DNA from 2 places in the Lactococcus protaetiae genome. Region 2 is predicted to be linked to the other one. Evidence: predicted binding sites of a transcription regulator. Region 2 holds the regulator's gene; the other holds the start of a gene.

Region 1 (11,629 bases), 710 kb from region 2:
TGTACTGCTTTTTTCATGTTCTTTTATTCTCCTTAAAGTATGAAACTAAATATATCCAAAGCCGTTGATGTATTAGATCACAGAAGTAAAATACATCTGATTCAGTTTCTAGATAGGGTTTCAATAAATTTATAGATGCTCTATATTTCCAATTGTAAGCTTTTACATTTTCAGTGTAAATAAAAAATATGGCACAGTTCAATGTGTCATATTTTTAACTTAGCAGCACTAAGCTCTGCTTTTGTTCTACTAACATTGGTGGGGGAGAAAGAATCCTCCACCAATGAAGTAATCACTTCAAATTTATTCTTATATTTGCTGGACTACAGCCATCTTTACTTGTGGATTTATCCATTTGCCACCGCAACTTAAACACTGTAGCAAATCCGAGGTTGCGAAAATAGAGCAAATGGACATCTGTAATATAGATTTCAACGCGGGAATTAGTATGTTAATCAGCAAAATAACCGACAACTTCCTCAACTGTTTGTGCATCTGCCAGCTTTACAACATTGTCAACGTCTGCACAAAAAATTGAAATTTTTTGAATTAAATCAAGATGTTCGTTGCCTACACCAGCAATTCCAAAAAGTACTGTAGCTACTTTTGGTTCTTCTTCTGTGCCAAAGTTTACACCACGCGGTACTTGAACAATTGAAATCCCCGTTTTAAGTACTTCTTTTTTAGCTTCATCTGTACCATGAGGGATTGCAATAAAGTTTCCCATGTAAACAGATAACTCTTCATTTCTCTTGAGCATTGCAGGAATATAATCAGGTGTGACATGGCCTCCTGCTACAAGTAGATCACCACAAAATTCTATGGCTTCTTCTTTCGTTGCAAAATTTTGATTAAGTTTAATCAGATTTTTTTGAATTTCCATTTTTTAGTGTGTAAATCTTCTTCTTAGCTATGAAAGAAGCTAAGGAAAGAATTTATCTTCCTTTCTTCATTTATGAAGTTTACTAAATGTTTACACTAGTGTAAACTTATTCTCCATATTTTCTTATTGATTCTGTAATAATTTGTCTTAAAAGCTCACTAACAATAGCGTAATTTCCTGAGTCGTAGATTGTTGTGTAAAGTTTATTTTCAATAATTGAACTTGAAATTTTCCCCAAAAGATAAGCAACATAATCTGGCACTTCTGGTGGAGCAAGTAGAAGTAATATACGCTTAATCTTGAGTGGTTTTCGATTCATTGCAATGACTTCAACTTCTTGACTTAAGTCAAAAATTCTAAATAAAGGAGCAACAACTGATGGGTGAACACCGTGAAGTAACGCCATTTTTGTATCTGGAATTGCCAAATGTGTTTCTTCAAATCTTTTTTCCAGTAACTTTGCAAGTTCTTTCTGATTATCTTCGTTTACAGTGCTGACAACTTTATTGACAACATCTGTCAGTACTGACAGATTTGTGATATGAGTCACTTTGAAGTCTGTCACTATAGCCTGCCCTGTACTAAACATCTGATTGAGATTGATAAAGTTCTTTTGATTTTCATCAGTACTGACAGCTCTTGAACCTTGCTGAATTGTCCGTAATTTATGTCGAATATCATCCAAATTTTTTTGTTCTAATGTTCGACTGACATAAATATAATCAAGTTCTTTTTCCGTTGTAAAAATGACATCATACAGATTTTTATCAAACTTTGTTGAACTTTGAATCAAGTCAATTTTCTTTAAAAATGGAAAGTTTTTTCTCAAACTACTCATTAAAAATTCACAAGAAATACGTCCTCGACTACTTACAAGTGCAGCTCTGAGTGGTAAAACAAGGTCGCTTCGCTCCAATGTGGCAACAAAATGTAAAGTCACAAACGCAAATTCCATTTCAGAAAAACGTTTGGCAAAAACTTGTGTCAGTGCCGTTTGCACAACTTGAAAAATTTTCTCATTATCAGATTCAATCTTTTTAACAAAGTCATTTTGTTTTTCTGAGAAAAGCGTAGGCAACACATCAGACTCTTTCAAATGGGCATAAAGCAAGCCATATAACCTATCATCCTTGCTAAACTCAATCTCAAGCTGTTGCGAAACTTGCTCAATAAGTTGCCTAATTTTATAAGAAAAATCAGTATCAAACTTCTCCATAAAGAGAATTTCACGTCCGAAACCAAAATAGAGTACATCATAGACTGCCGCCAAATAAGTAATTTCAGCAATTGTAAAGTTGTTTACAGATAATTTGGTCAACAATTGGTTTACAAAGTTAAGAGAACGTTTACTTGGTCGTCTAACGCTAGAAGTATCAACAAATCGTTGCTTATCCAGTCTTAGCAATACTGCTGTCAAAAAAAATTGCATCAATACACGAACTTTATCTGTCATTGACTCTTGTAAATCCATTGCTTCAAAAGCCGTTTGTGCTTGACTAAATTTTTCTAAATCCAAGAAAGCTAAAACCTTATTCTCAGCAAAATTTCCAGAAATTGCATCGTGAATTGAACATGAATTGTAGATACTTGCAACTAATACTGACCTAATATTTTCCTCACGTCCTTTGATGCTCAGCCCTTGCTCACGTTCCAGCATCAGCTCATTCTCAAGCAAAGTTTGTTCAATCTGACGCAAATCACTTGTTGCTGTTGGTTGACTTACACCAAAACTCTCCGTTATGGAGGCAATTGAGGCCCTATCCTCAATCAATAGCATCAATTCACCATGAAGACGCTCTACTGACGAATATTCGACTAATTCACGCGCCTCTGTCAGCAACTTGAGGTTTCCTGTCAGTAAGTATCCATCACCAGAAGTCCGTAAACTCACACCTTGAGGTAAGGATTGCTGTAGCTTATCTAAATCACGATAAAGCGTTCTTCGGCTTGTTCCCGTCAGCTCTAACATCTCAGAAATCGTGAGTGTTCCACTTTTTAAAAATTCATGAATTAATTTTTGCTCACGACTTGTAATAAGCATAACAGCGCCCCTTCCTCATTATATTTATCAAAACAAGTGCGTGCTAATACTCCGACCTCTTAGGTCGGAGATAAAGCAGCACTAAGCTTTGAATTTCGTCCGACTAGATTCAGTGGCGAGTTGAAACTCCCACTGAATAAGTCTTGACTTCATTATATTTTATCATTTCCAAGAGCGATTTTTCCTGATAAAAACCTGTCAGTACTGACAACACTTTTTAATGATTCATTTATTCATTCGTTTAACCATGTTCAAATATTCAGGTGTTGTAATTAGGCTCTCTACTGAAAGATGTTGCGCATTTGGTGCTTTTGATTTCGCTGTGTCTGTAAATTCTTGAGTCGTTACAATCATGATATTTGAAGCATTAAAAGCTCCAAGACCAATAAACTCAACATCTGACACTGGAATTTTTACACCATGATTATGGAAAATCGCTTGAATTGTCTCTTTACCCATCGTACTAGACCCTGTATGCGCACTATCATGAGCAAAAACCACTTCATCAATTTGATTTAGATCAATTTCATCATCATTCGAAGTTTCAACACTGACAGGAGTTGCAATAATTTCGTCAGCACCTGTTAAGGTATTGATAATTTCATCATACTTAGGTGAATTTAAGAAATTAGCAACAGAATAACGAATCGATTCTGGAGCCATTGTAGCAGCCCGAGGAGCTAACTCTTCCTGAGTAACAACAATCGTATCAGAGCCTGCTTTAAGGTTTGCAATAGCAACATTTGTCACATCTTGAGTTAATCCTGCTTTTTTGGCTTTATTACGCAAGATAGAAGCCCCCATCGCAGACGATCCCATCCCAGCGTCACAAGCAAAGATAATATGTTTTACATTCGAGAAATCTACTGACGTAGCTACAGACGAAGTATTTTGACCTTTTGATACAGCTTTGTCAGCGGCTACACCAGCTTTAGCCTCAGTAAACGCTGTATCATCCACCATAGACTTATCACGTCTTAAAATTATAGCAGCTACAATGAAAGATACCGCAGCAGCTACAAGAACGGCAATCAAAATCTTGACAAAGTTCATAATACCACCTGCAGCAGGAGAAGAACCTTGCGCAAAGATTGCAATAATCGAACCAGGCGCAGCTGGAGCTACAAGACCTGTGTTCAAAATATTGTTCATAAATGTGCCAGATACACCACCAGCCATAACAGCAAGGAACAGTGCAGGTTTCATCATAACATATGGGAAATAAATTTCATGGATACCACCAATAAATTGAATAATGATAGCACCAGGAGCCGTCGCTTTCGCAGTACCTTTACCGAATAACCAGAAAGCAATCAAAATACCAAGCCCAGGACCAGGATTAGCTTCCAAAAGGAAAAGAATTGATTTACCCGCAGTCTTTGCTTGATCAAGACCAAGGGGTGTCAAAATACCATGATTAATAGCATTATTAAGAAACAAGATTTTAGCTGGCTCAATAAATAAATTAGCCAATGGAATCAAGTGAGCATTAATCAATGCTTGCACACCATCATGAGCAATATTTGTAAAGAAATCAACGAATGGTTCAACTACCTTATAAGAAATGATTGCAAGAAATAATCCCATAAAACCAGCAGAAAAGTTATTAACTAACATTTCCAAACCTGTTTTAATATGAGGTTGTACCCAATTATCAAATTTCTTTTGTAACCATCCACCAAGAGGACCTACAACCATAGCTCCTAAAATCATAGGAATTCCAGGTCCAACTTCTGCTGCAACAAAACATCCCATTGCACCAATAGCACCTACAACACCTCCGCGTTCGCTACCGTAAACATTTTTACCACCAGTATACGCGATAAGTAGAGGAATCATATAACCCAACATTGGGCCAATAACATTTGAAATTTCTTTCGTAAAACCTACAGAATGTGGCCAAATCGCAACAATCCATCCACCAGGTGTCAAAAACAATGAGGTAATAAATCCCCAAGCAATTAATGCTGGGATATTAGGCATAACCATCATTGATAAGAAAGTACCAAAACGTTGGACTTTTACTTTCAAACTAACTTTTTCAGTCATGTTTATCTCCTTTGTATATTTCGTACAACAATAATTGTACACGTTTACATTTTTTCTGTAAATAAAAATCTTGACACGTTTTCATGTGCCAAGATTTTTTGTTAATCTTTTAACTAACAAAAAAATCGCCCTCAGGCGATTCACTTACTGCGGATGTCAGACTCGAACTGACGACATCATGATTAACAGTCATGCGCTACTACCAACTGAGCTAATCCGCAATACAACTTGGCATCGTCTATATCTCCCAGGAGGCAACCTCCAAGTACTTCCAGCGCAATAGGACTTGACTTCTGTGTTCGACATGGGAACAGGTATATCTCCTATGCAATAGATACCAAATATGGGAATTCCAGGATTCGAACCTGGGACCCCTGCGTTATCAACACAGTGCTCTAACCAACTGAGCTAAACTCCCAAAATATTTATCTAAGCGGATGACGAGAATCGAACTCGCGTAGCCAGCTTGGAAGGCTGGGGTTCTACCATTAAACTACATCCGCTAATTAAAGAAATGGCGCGAGACGGAATCGAACCGCCGACACATGGAGCTTCAATCCATTGCTCTACCAACTGAGCTACCGAGCCCTAATAAATTGCGGGAATAGGATTTGAACCTATGACCTTCGGGTTATGAGCCCGACGAGCTACCTAGCTGCTCCATCCCGCGATAATATAAAAAGGAGGATGTGGGATTCGAACCCACGCACGCTTTTACACGCCTGACGGTTTTCAAGACCGTTCCCTTCAGCCGGACTTGGGTAATCCTCCAAATATAGTCCGTACGGGATTCGAACCCGTGTTACCGCCGTGAAAAGGCGGTGTCTTAACCCCTTGACCAACGGACCATATATTGTTGTCCTGCCTCAAACAGTACTTTTCCATTATACACTATTTATATTTTTTGTCAAGAATAAACTATGTTATTCTTTTGAAAACACTATGAATAACGCCTTTTAGAAAGCTACCGCTTCAAACGACAACTATTTAATTATATCAGATTTATATTTTTTGTCAAGAATAAACTCAACCAGAAAAAAACAGCCTTATTCGGCTGTTTCATTCTCTGATTCTTTATTTTCTGGTTCAGAATTTGATGTTTCATCACCATTATAAATATTAATATTTGAGAAATCATTTTTTGCTGATAAAATTTCATCAAATGATTTTGGCTCAATACTACTTTCTTCCACTCCTTCACCTTCAGGCATTTTACCTGTGTTGAAAAGTGAAAGAATTTGTTTAGCATTAAGCGTTTCATATTTAAGCAATGCCATCGCAATTGCTTTATGTTGTTCACGATGTGCTTGAATGACTTCAACTGCTTTATCATAAGCTTCTTTCGTAATTGCACGAATTTCTTCATCAATAGCAATTGCTGTTGCTTCGGAGTAAGTTTTCGTTTGACCATAGTCACGTCCAATGAACACCGCATGGTCACCTTCATAACTAACTGTACCTAGTCTTTCAGACATTCCATACTGAGTAACCATTCCGCGAGCAATACGTGTAGCTTGTTCAAAGTCATTAGAGGCACCAGTAGTAATTTGGTTGTAGATAATTTGCTCAGCTGCGCGACCACCCATAAGTCCTGCAAGATTTTCTTTCATATCTTCCTTAGACAAGAGGAACTGATCTTCTTTGGGAAGAGCAATCATATATCCGCCAGCACGACCACGTGGAACAATTGTAACTTTATGAACTGTATTGGCATTTGAAAGAACAAGTCCAACAATGGTATGACCTGCTTCGTGGTAAGCCACTGTTTCACGTTCATGTTCTGAAATCTTCTTGTCTTTCTTCGCTGGACCTGCAATAACTCGGTCTTGAGCTTCATCAATGTCAGATGCATCAATAACTCTCTTATTACGGCGGGCAGCGACAAGAGCTGCTTCATTTAGGACATTTTCAAGGTCTGCACCAACGAAACCTGGAGTTTGTTGAGCAATAACTTTGAGGTCAACACTTGAATCAAGTGGTTTATTTTTAGCATGGACACGAAGCACAGCTTCACGACCCTTAACATCTGGAGCGCCAACAAGAACCTTACGGTCAAAACGTCCTGGACGCAACAATGCTGGGTCAAGTACATCTGAACGGTTAGTAGCTGCAATGACGATAACAGAGTTGGCATTATCTTGGAAACCATCCATCTCTACAAGAAGTTGATTCAAAGTTTGCTCACGCTCATCGTTACCACCACCAAGACCTGCGCCACGTTGACGTCCAACAGCATCAATTTCATCAATGAAGATAATTGATGGAGAGGTTTTCTTAGCATTTTCGAAAAGGTCACGTACACGTGAGGCCCCGACACCGACAAACATTTCTACGAAATCAGAACCCGAAATACTGTAAAAAGGAACTCCTGCCTCACCAGCAACTGCCTTAGCAAGCAAAGTTTTACCTGTACCTGGAGGACCCTCAAGAAGTACACCAGCAGGAATACGAGCACCTAAATCATGATATTTCTTAGGATTTTTGAGGAAGTCTACGACTTCAACAAGCTCTTGTTTTTCTTCTTCTGAACCTGCAACATCAGCAAAACGAACTTTTGATGTCTTACCATCTTGCTGTTTGGCACGAGATTTTCCAAATGACATCGGATTGCCTGCACCACCGCCACCACGGGAACCCATTCCACCCATCATCAACCAGAAAACACCCACGAAAAGGAGCATAGGGATAATGTATGAAAGGATTTGAATCCACATACCGCTTGATGAAGCTTGGATAACACTTATTTTTACATCATTATCTGATGCAACATTTTGCATATCTTTAACAATACTATCTGTCGGGATAATATACGCTTGAAATTCCTTAACTTCAGTTGTTGAATTTCCTAAAAGTGGGAAGCTCCCCGCATTGTCAACTTTTACTGGCTCTTTATATTCCCCTGTAACAGTTATCAAACTATCAGATGGCTGCATTGTGATTGTCTTAATCTTGCCATCATCGAGCTTAGTCATTAATTGTGAATAGCTGATTTTATCTACGTTTGAATGGTTATTACTGAAAAAGAAATTGAACCCGACAACAACGATAATAGCTAACATGACCCACATGAAGATATTTTTTACAAAATTTCCTTGTTTTGGTTGCTTGTTGTTATTCATTTTTTCCTTGTCTTTTTTATTTATTTATCACTGACAAAAAATCTGCCAGTAACAGTTAGATTATCTAGTTATAGCATAATTTTAGAGGGATTGCTAATAGTAAGTATTGGTCAAACAATTTTTCATACTTTAGTCTTAGTATGCATAAAATTATTTTGTGTAAACCTCTGGTTTTAGGACACCAACGTAGGGAAGGTTCCGATAATTTTCATTATAATCTAATCCAAATCCGACAACAAATTCATTTGGAATAGTGAAACCAGAATAATCTGGAGCAATCTCAACAACACGTCCTTCAGGCTTATCAAGCAAAGTAACGATTTTTACACGAGCACCACGATGTTCTAAAAGCTCTTTCAAATACTTCAAGGTACGTCCCGTATCAATAATATCCTCAACAATAAGAATATCACGGTCTTTGACAGCTGTATCAACATCTAAAATTAACTTGACTTCACCTGATGATTTTGTACCACCGTGATAGCTTGAAACAGTCATAAAATCTGTTTCAAGATGGGCATCAATGTGTTTAATCAACTCAGCCAAAAACGGAACAGAACCCCTTAAAATTCCTAGAACTAACGGATTTTTATCAGCATATTCTTTAGTCAAAATCGCGCCAAGCTCTTTAGATTTTTCGATAATTTCATCTTCTGAAACAAGCACTTTTTCAATATCTCTATCAAGCATTTTATCAAGCATGTTGCTTTTCCTCTCTTACACTGGGTTTAACCCATAATGTCCTTCCCATTTTATCATTTTTAGCACTTTTACTCAAATCAGAGCATATAACATCAACTACTGCATAAAGCTCTTTTTCAACAAAAATGAGTAAATTATCGCGCTTTTCAAGTGGAATTTTTTGCTCAATAAAATATTTTCTTAGTTTTTTATGATGGCCATTAATCAAAATCACATCACCTGGTGCTCTTTTTCTAATTACAATCTTTCCTGTTGCTGGTAAATTCACTTGCATAAAGCTATCATCATTAGGATTTTCTGTCAGTACTGACAGTTTTTTGTCAGCCTCCTGTTCTAACTCTGGATAATATTTTTCAATATAAAATTCATCTTTTGTCTTAACAAAAAGTACCGTTTTATTCAATTTCTCACGATATTGTTGAGGTCGATTGATAATATGAATCAACTCTTCAAATTTAGATTTATTCATACTCAGCTCTGGAAATTGAGCAAAATATTCTTGTAAGATAAAGTGCTGCAAGGCTTTACTATGCTGACAAAAGTCTGTCAGTGATATTTTTTTACTGACAATATCTAGTTCTGAAATTTTGTCAGTAATAATTGACATCGCCATACTAATTTCAGATGTCAGCGATAATATTGCCTCTGTAAATTGGGGATTTTCTTTTTTTAAATTTGGGATGAGTTGATTTCGAATTCTATTTCTCAGCTGGTCTGTTCCATGATTAGTCCAATCTTCAAAAAAAACTGGTGCATCAAGTTCTATCTTTTCAAACTCTAACAATGGTCGAATGAGTTCACCCGTTGCAAATGGTTGACAATCTGATATACCTTGTAAACTTCTAAGAGGTCGTCCAGTAATTTCACGCATCAGCACTGTCTCTACTACATCTCCTTTGTGATGAGCTGTAACCACTGCTGTATAAGCATTTTCATGCATTATTTTATCAAAGAATTTATAGCGAAATTCTCGTGCATCGCGCTCTGTAAACTCTCCTGTAAACCTATCAACAAAAATAGGAACTGCTAACTTGTTACTCATCTCTCGAATAGCCCGCTCTTCATGCTCAGACTCTACTCTCACACCATGGTTAATATGAGCAATACCAAGTTTAATATCAAGTTTTTCTTGTAAATCATAGAGCCAATTAAAAAGCGTCATAGAATCTTGCCCCCAGATAAAGCAACTAAAACCTTATCATGTCGTTCAAAATAGTGCTTCTCTCTAACTATTTTTAAAAATTTTAATTGATTGGGAGTCATTTCATCACCTCATAAATCTCGTGTGAAATTTGTTGAATTTGCTGATTAGTGGCGCCATCTGTTTCAATCACAAGTAGATATGGAGTAGAAGTAAAGATAATCGCTGCATCATGATTGTCATTGTCAGCATCTCCAATTTTATGGGCAACTGGGATATTTTTAGGCACACCAGCCTCAATTTTTATATTGTCAAATGCTGTGTCAAACAAAGCATTAAAGGCGGCTCCACCTTCATCGTATAAAGCTTCCAACATACGTCCCACCATCTGCGCAGAAGCTTCTCGTGTTTCAGGATTCCACGGACTTCCAGCAATTTGATTAATTTCTTTTTGATAATTTGGACTAAATTCTTTTGTTTCATAATAAGCAAGCAGATTACTTCCAACATTATCAGAAAGTTTTGCTGTACGGTTAATGATGTCTTGTAAAGTGTAAACTTTGTTGTCAGCAGTTTTAGGAAGATTTCCTGTTCCTGTTGGTTTATAACTTCCATAAAACGTATTTACTGATGTAGTATATAAAAGCTTATCATTCAGTGATGCATAACCATCGTTAATCTGCTTTTGTGTCCAATATAAAATTGGAATTTTTGATAAACTTGCAGAATACATTTTTTCATTTTGGTTTACACCAACTGTAAAATCATCATTTAATTGTTTAACATAAATCGAATATTTTTTATTATTATATTTTTGGTCAAGTAATTTTTGAACTTGTAAAAGTTTTGGATTTTCTAAAGAGATATCTTTTGACGAAACCCAACCTTTTCTGCCATCAGCTAGAGAAATTTCATAATAAGTTCCCCAGTAAGTTTGAGCAACTTTGTCAGCTACAAATTTATGACTTCCTGTCAGTACTGACAGAATTTGTTTATCATATGTTGTTACTGGGCTGTAAAACACATTGACAGTTTTTGTTGTATAGATTATCTTAGATTCATCTTTTCTAGAAATTGTGATATCCGAAATAACTAATTTTTTGTCAGCAGAAATATATTTTCCATCATTAAGTTTAAATGCTTTTCCAACCACTTCTGTAATTTTCAATTGAGTCTGAGCAAGAATTTTTCCATTAGGTTGACTCAATTTATCATCGTTGTAAACCAATAAGTCATGGTAGGCAACCGGACGTTGTGGAACTCCTTCCCAAGTTTCACTTATTATTTTTTTGTCAGCTATCACGTGATTTTTAGGTTTATCATACTTATTATCAATATTGTTTTTGAACTTGGGGAAAGCAAAAAAGCCTGGGATGAGCATCAAAATCATCACCAGGACCATACCAATATTGAGTTTATTTCTCAATTCTTGCATTTTCTAAAACCTTATCCAACATCTGATTGGCAGCTTCTAAGTCCTCTGTCAACCAATGCATATTTTTAATCCACATTGGATTTCCACCATGTAAAAATTCATAAGTACGTTGGCGTTGTCCAAATGACTCACCTGTAACATCCCACGCTAAATTTAACAACAATGAGCGTTCTTCTGCACTCAATAAAGCGCTAGTCATGCTTGTTTTCAGAATTTCTGAAATATCTGTATTTTCAAACTCACGAAAGTCAGGTACACC
Region 2 (11,629 bases):
GGTTTCTTGCTTCTTCTTCTGACAAATGATTGCGCGCCATCAAACGCTTTAACTGTACGCTTTCAGGTACTACAACGAGCCAAATTTCATCAAATCCAATATAATTATATTCAATCAATAACGGGATATCCATGAAAATAACCGAATGCTCTGTCAGTGCTGACAGAAGCTCATCTCGCTTATGGTACAGCTCCTCACGAATAATTTTATCCTGAAGTGCTGACAATTTTTCACGCTGAACTCTGTCAGTAAAAATTAAACGTCCTAATTTTTCACGATTCAACTGACGATTTTCATCAAAAAATTCAACACCAAATTCCGTCAAAATGGCCTGATAAAGTTTTCCATCAGGCTTTTGTAATTCACGGACAACTTTATCAGCATCAATGACTTGAAAACCTCGAGAAACCAAAAAATCAACCACCGTTGATTTTCCACTCGCAATTCCACCAGTCAATCCAATTACTTTTTTCATCATCTTATTTTAGCATAAAATTTCTATTTTCGAAACTAAAACTCATAGTTTATTAGCTATTTTTATTAATATTTCTCTTTTCACTACAACTCAAACAATCTCCACCTTCTGTCAATGCTGACAGAAACTAAAAAAACTCTGTCAGTGCTGACAGAGTTTTATTATCATTATCAATTCAAGAATTAGATATTAGTTGTGTGCATTACTTCGTTGTCATCTTGTGAGAGGACTTCGTGGAAGACACGTTCAGTCAATTCTTGTTTTTGTTCAGGTGTGAGGTATTTAGTATTGACACAGTAACCAGAGATACGAACGATAACATCTTCACCATTCATAATCTTGTCATAAACATCTTTGAGGTCCATAACATTCAAGTTAACGTGTTGACCAGCAAACTCAGTACCACCAATCAAAGCACCTGGAGTGAAGTAACCATCAAGGATTTGAACCAAGTTGTCCACTTGTTCGTCACGAGTCTTACCAAGCGCACGTGGAGAAACTTGAGTTGTCAATGAGATACCATCATTAGCGTCTTTGAATTCCAATTTAGCCAATGAACGGAGGTTTTGCAACCATCCACCTTTAGCCTTGTTAGATGGGTTAGCACCTGGTGAGAAGAATTCAAGTTTAGATTTGTTCACTGTACCATCTTCGTTGAGGAATACACCTTTGTGGACTGGTGAGTTACCTGTTTGCTTAGAGTAAGCAACATTAGATGTGATTGTCAAAAGTGAAACAGTTGCTTCAGCATTCTTGTAAAGTTTGTGTGAAGCCAATTTTTCATGGTACATCTTCATTACAAGTTTAGCGATATCATCAGCACGGTCATCATCTTCACCATAACGTGGGAAATCACCTTCTACTTCGTAGTCGTAGATGTAGCCATTTTCGTCACGGATTGTTTTAACTTTTGCATATTTGATTGCTGAAAGTGAATCAACAGTGTTGGCGAAACCACAGATACCAAATCCCATGTTAGCACGAACTTTAGTTGGCAAGAAGGCCATTTGAACTGCTTCATAGTTGTATTTATCAGTCATGTAGTGGATGATATTCATGGCATCAACATAAGTATCAGTCAACCAGTTGAGTGACTTGTCAAAGTTTGCCATAACTGTATCGTAGTCAAGAACTTCGTCACGAACAGGTTCAATGTCAAACACTTTATAGTCTTTATGTACATCATCATAACCACCATTAAGACCAGTCAACATTGCTTTCAAGACGTTTACACGCGCACCAAAGTATTGGAGGTTGTGACGTCCTTCTTCATTTTCTGGGTCAAGTGGAGAAACACAACAAGAGATACAAGACATTTCACCGTAACCATCTTTAGCCATTGTTTCAACACCTTCATATTGGATAGATGAGTGTTTGTGGCTCATAGACATTGCGTAACGTTTGAATGAGTAAGGAAGTTTAGAATCCCAAAGAACAGTCAAGTTTGGTTCTGGAGCGTTACCGATTGTATCAAGTGTATTGAGGAAACGGTAGTCCATTTTAGTTACACGGTGACGTCCGTCGTTACCCATACCAGCCATAGATTTCGTGATGAATGTTGGGTCACCAGAGTAAAGTTCATCATAAGCAGCAGCACGAGCAAATTTCATTGTACGAAGTTTCAATACGAAATCATCAACAAATTCTTGAAGTTCTTGTTCAGTGAAAGTTCCACGAGCAAGGTCGCGTTCAGCAAAGATATCAAGTACGATTGGCACACGTCCAAGTGAAGTTGCGGCACCATTAATCACACGACATACAGCCATGTAAGCAATGTTAACCCATTGAATCGCTTCTTTTGTATTCATTGCAGGGCGTGAAACATCGAGTCCATAAAGGGCACCAAAGTTTACAACTTGTTGCAATGCTTGGTATTGCATATTAATTTCTTCTTTAAGACGGATATTGTCGTCATTAATTTCAGTAATTGCATCCCATTCTTTAGCTTTTTCTTTCATCAAGTAGTCAGCACCGTACAAAGCAAGACGAGCATAAACCCCAATGATACGACCACGAGAGTAAGCATCAGGCAAACCTGTAACAGTGTGAGCATGACGGGCTTTACGAATAGCTGAAGTGTAAGCGCGGAAGATACCATCATTTACAGAAGTCATTGTTTGTGACAATACATCATGCAAACCAGGATCAACACTAAGACCATGTTCAGTTAAGATTTTTTCAGCAACACGAAGACCACCCTTAGGCATGAAGTTCAAACGGAAAAGTTCGCTGTTTTGCATACCATAAATCAACTCAAGCTCTTTATCGTTAGCATCAACATATCCAGCAGGGATTTTGTCAATAGAAGTCACACGGTCAGTGTCAAATGGGAAACCAACTTTTTCATAGTGTGCTTTTGTATCTTCAATAATTTTTTTAACTTTAAGTGTACGTTCTGTTGGACCAGCAAGGAAGCTTTCATCGCCATCATAAGGTTTGTAGTTTTCTTGTACAAAACGAGTGATGCTTGCTTTGTCGCGCCAGTCAGTCCCTTTGAAGCCTTCCCAGGCTTGTTCAAAGATGTTTTCAGTAACTTCGGTTTTCATTTTGAAAATCTCCTTTGTTCTTTCTGTTTCAGATTACATTTTAATTATATCATACAGTTTGCGAATATCAAAAAAAATCCTGAATAAATCGCACATTCTTTACTAGTACAGTTATTATTATTTTAATATCTGTTATAATATTTTAGCTATTATTTATCTACTTTCTTTCAATATTTCACAAACTATTTCTTTCTAATATTGATAAATACAACTCTTGACTAATCAAAATAATTTTTTCACAAAAAAATAAATAGGATAAATAAATTATCCCATTTTATAACATATCTTTCCGGTGTAAAAGCCAAGTTACCCAACCACTTACCACGACAATCACCACTAAAATGGCCCAAACCATCCATTTAATTGCCTGACCAGGAATTGGAACATTCATCCCGTAAAAACCAACAATCACCGCAGGAATCCCTAAAACAAAAGTCGCAGAAGTCATAATTTTCATCACAATATTCAAATTATTACTTACAATATTTGAGAACAAATCCCGTAAATTTTCAAGTAACTTAAGTTGAATCTTTGTTTCTGTATATGCTTGGTCTGTTTCAACAAAAATATCATAAATCTTATCTGCAAAACCGTCTTCATCATCTTCTCGTAAATAATCAATAAATTTGCGCAAAACTTGAATATTATTATGTAAAGCATCTTCAAAATAAATCAGACTTGCTTGAATTGCTATCATATCAACAATTTGATCGTTTTTAGTTGAATTTTTAATCCCAACTTCGAGTCTTCTGCGCCGAGTCCTAAACTCTCGCAAATAGTCATGATAGGCATGAGTCATTTGATACATCACCTGAAAAATCAATTGATGTTTATAACGTTTATAATCATACTCTCTATCAAAAATCATACGGCTGTCAATCTCATGATTGAGTGCAAGAATGACCGATTCATTCTTTGTCCAAACTAAAGAATATGGAAAAGTAGCAACTTCACCATAATTTGAAAGGGCTGGATACTGGAGCAAAATCAGATTATTATCATTATCATCCGTTTCAAAACGGGCATTTTCATAATCATCAAGAATCCCTGAAACATAGTCAAACGGAAAATCATAATACTCCGAGACAGTGCCAATTTCCTCTCGTGTTGGATTCAACACATAAGTAAAGTTTTTCATCTCAGATGTTGAGGTCAATTTTTTGGCACTTGAAAGTTCGTAGTTTTTAATCATTGAATGTTAGTTCATACTTTCCTATTTCTTATCATAATCGAGCATGAAATGCTCATAATTATAGACTAATTGTAACAAATTTTTTCTATTTTTATACTCCTAATGTCACTTTTTAACAATCCCGATTTTCCTAATTTTTGGAGTATTTTTTTAAATACTCCACGATATAATAAACTTTGTAAAATTAGAAGGATAACTTATGAAATTTAAGCATAAACCATTAAATTTATAACTAAATTTTAAAAACTCATCAGAGACACTCCCTAATTCAAATTAAATGCATTTGATACTTACTTACTCGCTGTAGCAGTATCATACCTAGGTGCAATTCAAGCAATGATTTTTCATCATCTTTCTGTTAAGACCCTAGATATATTGGCTGAGCGTCTTGAAAATCTTTGGTCAATCTATGATTTTGAAACCGAACTTTCAACTTTATGGTCAGTATGGTGGTTGATGAGATACAGGAGATTGGGGAGTTATAGATGAAAACTGGATCCTTTATGATGGACAAGTCGCTTTAATTAAAGATGTCGAGCCTAATCTGATTATTGAATCCTTTTATTAGACAAACTTGGCTTTCTTGATGAAGTTGTTCTTATAATTGCCCACAATCTGTACCAGCTCTCAGCAATCAAAAAGAAATGAGCTGATTTACCTTTTTTAAATAAACTGATAATTATAAATTATGATGAACTACTATGTATTACAACAATGAATGTTCAATTTTAGCACCAGGGAAAAGCTTAACGCGCAATATATAAAAAGCAGAAATTTCTATCTGTACTCTTGTTGAATAATCTAATATATCTTAGACAAAAAAACTCTCCCGAAGGAGAGTTTTTAACATTTCACAAAATTATTTTTTAAGGTTGTAGAATGCTTTAAGACCTTTGTATTGAGCCACTTCAGCCAATTGGTCTTCGATACGAAGCAATTGGTTGTATTTAGCCATACGGTCAGTACGTGAAAGTGAGCCAGTTTTGATTTGTCCGGCATTTGTTGCAACAGCGATGTCTGAAATTGTTGAATCTTCAGTTTCACCAGAACGGTGAGATACGATTGCTGTGAAACCAGCTTCTTTAGCCATTTCAATAGCTTCAAATGTTTCAGTCAAAGTACCGATTTGGTTTACTTTAATCAAGATTGCGTTTGAAGCATTTTCGCGGATACCACGTTCAAGATATTTAGTGTTTGTAACGAAGAAGTCGTCACCAACAAGTTGAACTTTTTTACCAAGACGTTCTGTGAGGAGTTTCCATCCATCCCAGTCGTTTTCGTCCATACCATCTTCGATTGTGATGATTGGGTATTTAGAAACGAGTTCTTCAAGATAGTCAACTTGTTCAGCAGCTGAAAGTTTCTTGCCGCCTTCACCTTCGAATTTAGTGTAGTCGTAAACACCGTTTTCGTAGAATTCTGATGATGCACAGTCAAAACCAATCATAACACCATCTTCACCAGCTTTATAGCCAGCTACTTCGATTGCTTTAAGGATAGTTTCTACACCATCTTCAGTTCCGTCGAATTTAGGAGCGAATCCACCTTCGTCACCAACAGCTGTTTCAAGTCCACGTTCTTTAAGAATTTTCTTAAGTGTGTGGAAGATTTCAGCTCCCCAACGCAATGCTTCTTTGAATGTAGGTGCACCAACTGGTACAATCATGAATTCTTGGAAAGCGATAGGAGCGTCTGAGTGAGAACCACCATTAACGATGTTCATCATTGGAGTTGGCAATACTTTAGCGTTGAATCCACCAAGATAGTTGTAAAGTGGAACACCAAGTTCGTCAGCAGCAGCGCGAGCAGCAGCGATAGAAACACCGAGGATAGCGTTAGCTCCCAATTTACCTTTGTTTTCTGTACCGTCAAGAGCAATCATTGCACGGTCAATTGCTTGTTGATCAGTAACTTCATAACCGATGATAGCTTCAGCGATGATGTTGTTTACATTGTCAACAGCTTTTTGAGTACCAAGTCCGTTGTAGCGAGATTTGTCGCCATCACGAAGTTCAACCGCTTCGTGTTCACCAGTAGAAGCACCTGAAGGTACCATACCACGACCGAATGCACCGTCTTCAGTGTAAACTTCAACTTCGAGTGTTGGGTTACCGCGTGAGTCAAGGACTTCGCGAGCATAAATATCAGTAATAATTGACATTTTTGTCTCCTTATTATTTTTAAGTGCTGAGCACTCTTAATACATCTCTGATTTTACTATTTTTCTTCTAAATTTTCAAGTGAAAATCTTAGCAAAGCTAAATTTCACAAGGTTTTACGCTTACATTTCCATTCTATTCTTTTTAAAAATTTTTACTTATTTTAATTCAATCTATCTTAAAAATACCTATCGTATTTATCAAGAAACATGACAAAAGGACTAGGAAATCCTAGCCTTTTTATCCTTATTCTGTTTCGATTAAGCCAAAGCGACCATCAGTACGACGATAAACGACATGAGTTCCATTAGTGTCTGCATCAGTAAATACATAGAAATCATGACCCAACATATCCATTTGCAATGCTGCTTCTTCAGCATCCATTGGTTTCAAAGCAACATGTTTTGTACGAACAATGCTGATGCTGTCATCTTTTACCTCATCTGCTTGATCAAGTGGAGCAAACTCATCTGCAAAAACTTGTCCTGTTGGTTTAGCATTGCGAGGTTTGCGATTCATTCGAGTCTTGTATTTACGAATTTGACGTTCAAGTTTTTCTTCAACAAGGTCAATTGATGCATACATATCTTGTGATGTATCTTCTGCACGTAATGTTACATTCTTAGCAGGAAGTGTCACTTCAACTTTAGCGCGTTTTTCAGTGTAAACTTTCAGATTTACATAGGCTGTCACTTCATGACCATCGTTGAAGTATTTGTTGAGTTTTCCAATTTTATCTTCAACATAAGCGCGGATTGCATCGGTAACTTCGACGTTTTCGCCACGGATATTAAATTTGATCATAAGAGTACCTCTTTAACGGACTTCAAGCACATTCAAGCTTTTTTCTAGAGTATATTTAGCACTCTCTTAGAGAAGACTTTTCTGTTGCTTGCAGAACCGTCCTTTCCTTTATTTCTAATGTAATTATAACATGAAACTGCTTACACCTCAAATAATATGAGTGATTTTAATCTTTTTATTAGCTGCACCGATAGAAATACTATCACCAGCCTTAATTTCTCCTGTCAGGAGTTGTTCGCTCAAAACATCTTCTACCTCACGTTGGAGCGCTTTACGCAACGGACGAGCCCCATATTCAGGGTCAAAGCCAACTTCTGCAATCAGTTTTGCTGCTGCTGATGTGAGTTTAATGTGAACTTTTTGCTCTGACAGTCGTTTGATGAGAGATTTACTCATAATTTTTACGATCTGTTCAATTTCATGGGTAGCAAGTGAGTGGAAGACGATTGTTTCATCAATTCGATTGAGAAATTCCGGACGATAGTGACGTTTCAATTCTTCAAGAATCCGTGCTTTCATTGCTTTATAATCAGCGGAGATATCTTTCGCTCCAAATCCAACGGTTTTATCGTCACGTAATGCTGTCGCTCCAAGGTTTGAAGTCATGATGATAATTGTATTTCTAAAATCAACTTTTCTTCCTTTTGTATCTGTGACAAATCCATCATCAAGAATTTGTAGCATGATATTGAAGACATCTGGATGGGCTTTTTCAACCTCATCAAGTAAAATCACAGAGTATGGTTTATTACGGACACGCTCTGTTAGTTGCCCACCTTCATCATATCCAACATATCCTGGAGGTGCTCCAATCAAACGAGAAGTTGAATGTTTTTCCATGTATTCGCTCATATCCACGCGAATCATGCTATCCTCACTTCCAAAGACACTGTCAGCTAACGCTTTTGCAAGTTCTGTCTTACCAACACCTGTTGGGCCGAGAAACATAAAGGAACCCATTGGTCTTCGGCTGTCTGAGACACCCGATCTCGCTCGTCTAATGGCTCGTGATACTGCTGAAATCGCTTCTTCTTGTCCAACAACTCGTTTATGAAGTTCTTGCTCAAGTTTAATCAGGCGTTCACTTTCAGATTTTGTCATTTGAGTGATTGGAACTCCTGTCAGCGTTGATGCAACAGCAATGACAGCTTTGTCAGTGACTTCTTGTTTTTTGTCAGTGCTGACAGAAAATTTATTAATCTTATCAGCAATCTTTTGAACAACTTTTTCTTTTTCTCGTGATGATTTCACATCAAGTTGAATGACTGAGTCTGCTAATTCTTTTTTGGCTTCTGTCAGTTCTTTTTCGAGTTCTAATCGTTTTGTTTGTTGGTTTTTTACAGAAATTTTTACTGATGCTGCTGCTTCATCGAGTAAGTCAATAGCTTTATCAGGTAATTTTCGATTTGTCATATAACGAACGCTCAAAGTCACAGCACTTTTGATGGCTTCGTCAGTAAAGGCAACCTTATGGTAATCTTCAAATTTTTCTTTCAAGCCTTGAAGAATGGCAATAGCTTCGTCAACTGTTGGTTCTTCAACATTTATCCTAGCAAGGCGTCGCTCCAATGCCTCATCTTTTTCAATATATTTTTGATATTCATGATAAGTTGTTGCTCCTATCATTTGAAAATCACCTCGCGCAAGTGCTGGTTTCAAAATATTTGCAGCATCATTGACCGAATCCATGCCACCACCTGCACCGATAATCGTATGAAGTTCGTCAATGAAAATAATGACATCTGGGTCACTACTTACTTCTTCTACGATTGCTGTCAAGCGGTCCTCAAATTCTCCTCGAAATTTTGTACCAGCAACAACAGTCGCCATATTTAATGCCATGATTCGACTATTCATCAGACCAACAGGAACATCTCCTGCCACAATACGTTGAGCCAAACCTTCAATAATCGCTGATTTACCTACACCAGGTTCTCCAACAAGCACAGGATTATTTTTCGTTCGTCGGCTTAATATATGAATCAAACGTTCAACTTCAGCCTCACGACCAATCATTGGATCAAGCTTTCCTTCACGTGCAGATTCTGTCAAATCAGAAGAAACTGAGTCCAGAGTTGGCGTTGTGGTTGTTGCTGAAACTCGTTTAGCAAGGTTTCTTTTAGACATTGGTGTGACTGTTTTTCTAGCTTCAGGTATCTTTAGACCCGTTCGTTTTTCTAGCTCTTTTCGGACAGAAACGATATTCACTTTTTGCAATTTCAACAGTTGCAATGCAAAACCATCTTCAACTTGTAAAAGAGCATAAAGAAGATGTTCTGTGCCTACAACCTTAGCTCCATTGTGTATCGCTAAAAGTCCCGCCAATTGAATGATTTCTTCTGCTCTAGGAGAAAATCTTAGATTTTCACGTTTAACAACAACATGGCTGGATAAATCTTCCACATCAATCAATAAATCTGAGGAATCAACTTTCATTCCGGCAAGTACGCTAAAAGCAATTGAGCCAGCAGTAGTTGTCATTGCTGCTAAAATATGAGCACTTTCAATTGCACCATACTGATAATAGTAGGCATATTCTGCCGCCTTATCAAGGATTTGCTCTACTGTAGTTGTGTATTCTATATTTTCAAATTTCATCATCACGGTCCAATCTGTTTATTATACTTTTCATCATCGTTCCACGCGTGAATGGACTGATATTTCCGTCAGTAATGACAAGTAATAGTAAGTTCCCTTCTCGTTCTGTCAGTACCTTTTCATCAAAAAGATGCTGAATGACATCGTGAGCCGCCTTTACTGACAGATTGGATGGAATCTTCTGATAGAGTGCTGTCAAAAATTCATGTCGTGCCGAATAGTGATATTTTACAATTTTGATGTAGCCTCCACCACCACGTTTTGACTCAACATCAAAACCTTTTGACGCTGTAAATCGTGTCTTAATGACATAATTTATCTGGCTAGGAACAACATCAAACTGATTTGCTAAATCAGCGCGCTTTATTTCTATTTCCTGTGCTTCTTCAAGTAACCGTCTGAGATAGGCTTCAATGATATCCGATGTATTTTGAGTAGACATTTTTTCCATCCTTTCCTATTCTTTTCGTATTTGATATTCGTCTAACTTTGTTCAGAGTTCAAAGTTGGATTAACACATTCGTGCAATGATCATTTTATCGGAGCGAGTGCGTGTTATTTCCGCCCTTCGAGCTACGCTGTCAATACTCGCTACGGTGCTAAAGCATCAACGCCAAGTGGCACTGCAGACATACTGCCTTTTGCTCTTGCTAGCTTCGCTTGCTAAGCAAACGAACGTAGACCATTCGTAGAACGGCGCACAAAGTGCGTGCCTTGCGACATTGAGAAAAGCTGTGCTTTTCTTATTCGTACGTCATCTTCGCTATGTTACGCTATCCATTCGCTCTAAGCCAACAGAGCTGGCAAAGCGAAATGATTTTTAAACCTACGGTTTAAAAGTCAAACAGTATTAGTATATATTAAATCGTTTATCCTTACAATTTCTTTTGTTAAGTGAAAATTTTAGCAAAGTCACATAATACAAAATATAATCTTTGACTATTACTGACTATTATACCTAAAATTTAGGAATTTTACCAAAAGAAGCAATTTGCAAGGAACTGACATACTGACAGAAATTCTGTCAGCAAACAAAAAAGCTATCAGTGATAGCTTTCAATGATTAATTTATAATTTTTAACTTAGCAAATGCGCGCTGTCTCCGCTTCGCTACGCTGTCCATTCGCTCTAAATCGCTGAAGTGTCGAAAGTATGCATTAACTTTCCAAGACTGTCAATAAGGAAAACAGCGTTTCACTACCTCTCACACTTGATGCAATGTATCAAAGTTGCAAACGAGAAAAGCAATGCCTTTCTAACTATCAATCAACGCTGACAATTTTTACGGTCATCTCACCAACAGGTAAAGGAACATTGACTGTGTCTCCCACTTTTTTACCAATAAGGACACGTGCAATAGGTGATTCATTTGAAATTTTACCAGTAAATGGGTCTGCTTCAGCAGTACCTACGATTTGATAAGATTCTTCGTCGGTTTCACCTTCTTCGACAAAAGTTACTCTTTTACCTAGTGCCACTTCGTCTTTAGCTATTTTAGCATTGTCTACAATTTCCGCATAACGAATCATTGTTTCAACTGTCGAAATACGTCCTTCTATGAAAGCTTGTTCATCTTTTGCAGCTTCATATTCTGAGTTTTCAGAAAGGTCACCATAACTACGTGCTACCTTGATACGGTCAATCACTTCTGGGCGTTTTACGAGCTTAAGATTTTCAAGTTCAGCTTTTAATTTATCAAGACCTTCTTGGGTCATTGGGAATGTTTTTTCCATTTTTATTTTTCCTTTTTTATAAACTTTATCCAGGGATAAACTCCCGATTAAAACAATTTTTCTATTTCTCACTCATTCAAGTGAAAAATAGAAAAATCATTGCTTTATTTCAATTTATCATT

What was found. Region 2 encodes CtsR, which represses protease genes until heat stress. Its sites were predicted from a motif close to TTGGTCAAAAAAGGTCAAANA; they were not measured.
Region 1: a site for CtsR is predicted at 8,189-8,209, ahead of ftsH (ATP-dependent zinc metalloprotease FtsH). Genes of this name have one in related genera too.

What each region holds. Positions count from the first base shown of each region.
Region 1 is NZ_CP041356.1:510,314-521,942, reverse strand. Features, by position in the region: gene FLP15_RS02650 (mannitol-1-phosphate 5-dehydrogenase) at 1-17, opposite strand, end outside; gene FLP15_RS02645 (PTS mannitol transporter subunit IIA) at 452-883, opposite strand; gene FLP15_RS02640 (BglG family transcription antiterminator) at 990-2,924, opposite strand; gene FLP15_RS02635 (PTS mannitol transporter subunit IIBC) at 3,150-4,973, opposite strand; tRNA gene FLP15_RS02630 (tRNA-Asn) at 5,121-5,194, opposite strand; rRNA gene rrf (5S ribosomal RNA) at 5,200-5,315, opposite strand; tRNA gene FLP15_RS02620 (tRNA-Ile) at 5,318-5,391, opposite strand; tRNA gene FLP15_RS02615 (tRNA-Gly) at 5,406-5,476, opposite strand; tRNA gene FLP15_RS02610 (tRNA-Phe) at 5,489-5,561, opposite strand; tRNA gene FLP15_RS02605 (tRNA-Met) at 5,570-5,643, opposite strand; tRNA gene FLP15_RS02600 (tRNA-Ser) at 5,655-5,744, opposite strand; tRNA gene FLP15_RS02595 (tRNA-Glu) at 5,750-5,821, opposite strand; gene ftsH (ATP-dependent zinc metalloprotease FtsH) at 6,020-8,092, opposite strand; gene hpt (hypoxanthine phosphoribosyltransferase) at 8,243-8,782, opposite strand; gene tilS (tRNA lysidine(34) synthetase TilS) at 8,787-9,956, opposite strand; gene FLP15_RS02575 (serine hydrolase) at 10,054-11,370, opposite strand; gene FLP15_RS02570 (4-hydroxyphenylacetate 3-hydroxylase N-terminal domain-containing protein) at 11,351-11,629, opposite strand, start outside.
Region 2 is NZ_CP041356.1:1,216,494-1,228,122, reverse strand. Features, by position in the region: gene coaE (dephospho-CoA kinase) at 1-475, opposite strand, end outside; gene pflB (formate C-acetyltransferase) at 658-3,021, opposite strand; gene FLP15_RS06135 (magnesium transporter CorA family protein) at 3,296-4,213, opposite strand; partial or broken gene FLP15_RS13715 (acetate--CoA ligase) at 4,481-4,636, shown strand; gene eno (phosphopyruvate hydratase) at 5,073-6,374, opposite strand; gene hpf (ribosome hibernation-promoting factor, HPF/YfiA family) at 6,619-7,176, opposite strand; gene FLP15_RS06120 (ATP-dependent Clp protease ATP-binding subunit) at 7,324-9,774, opposite strand; gene FLP15_RS06115 (CtsR family transcriptional regulator) at 9,764-10,216, opposite strand; gene greA (transcription elongation factor GreA) at 11,037-11,507, opposite strand; gene mltG (endolytic transglycosylase MltG) at 11,612-11,629, opposite strand, start outside.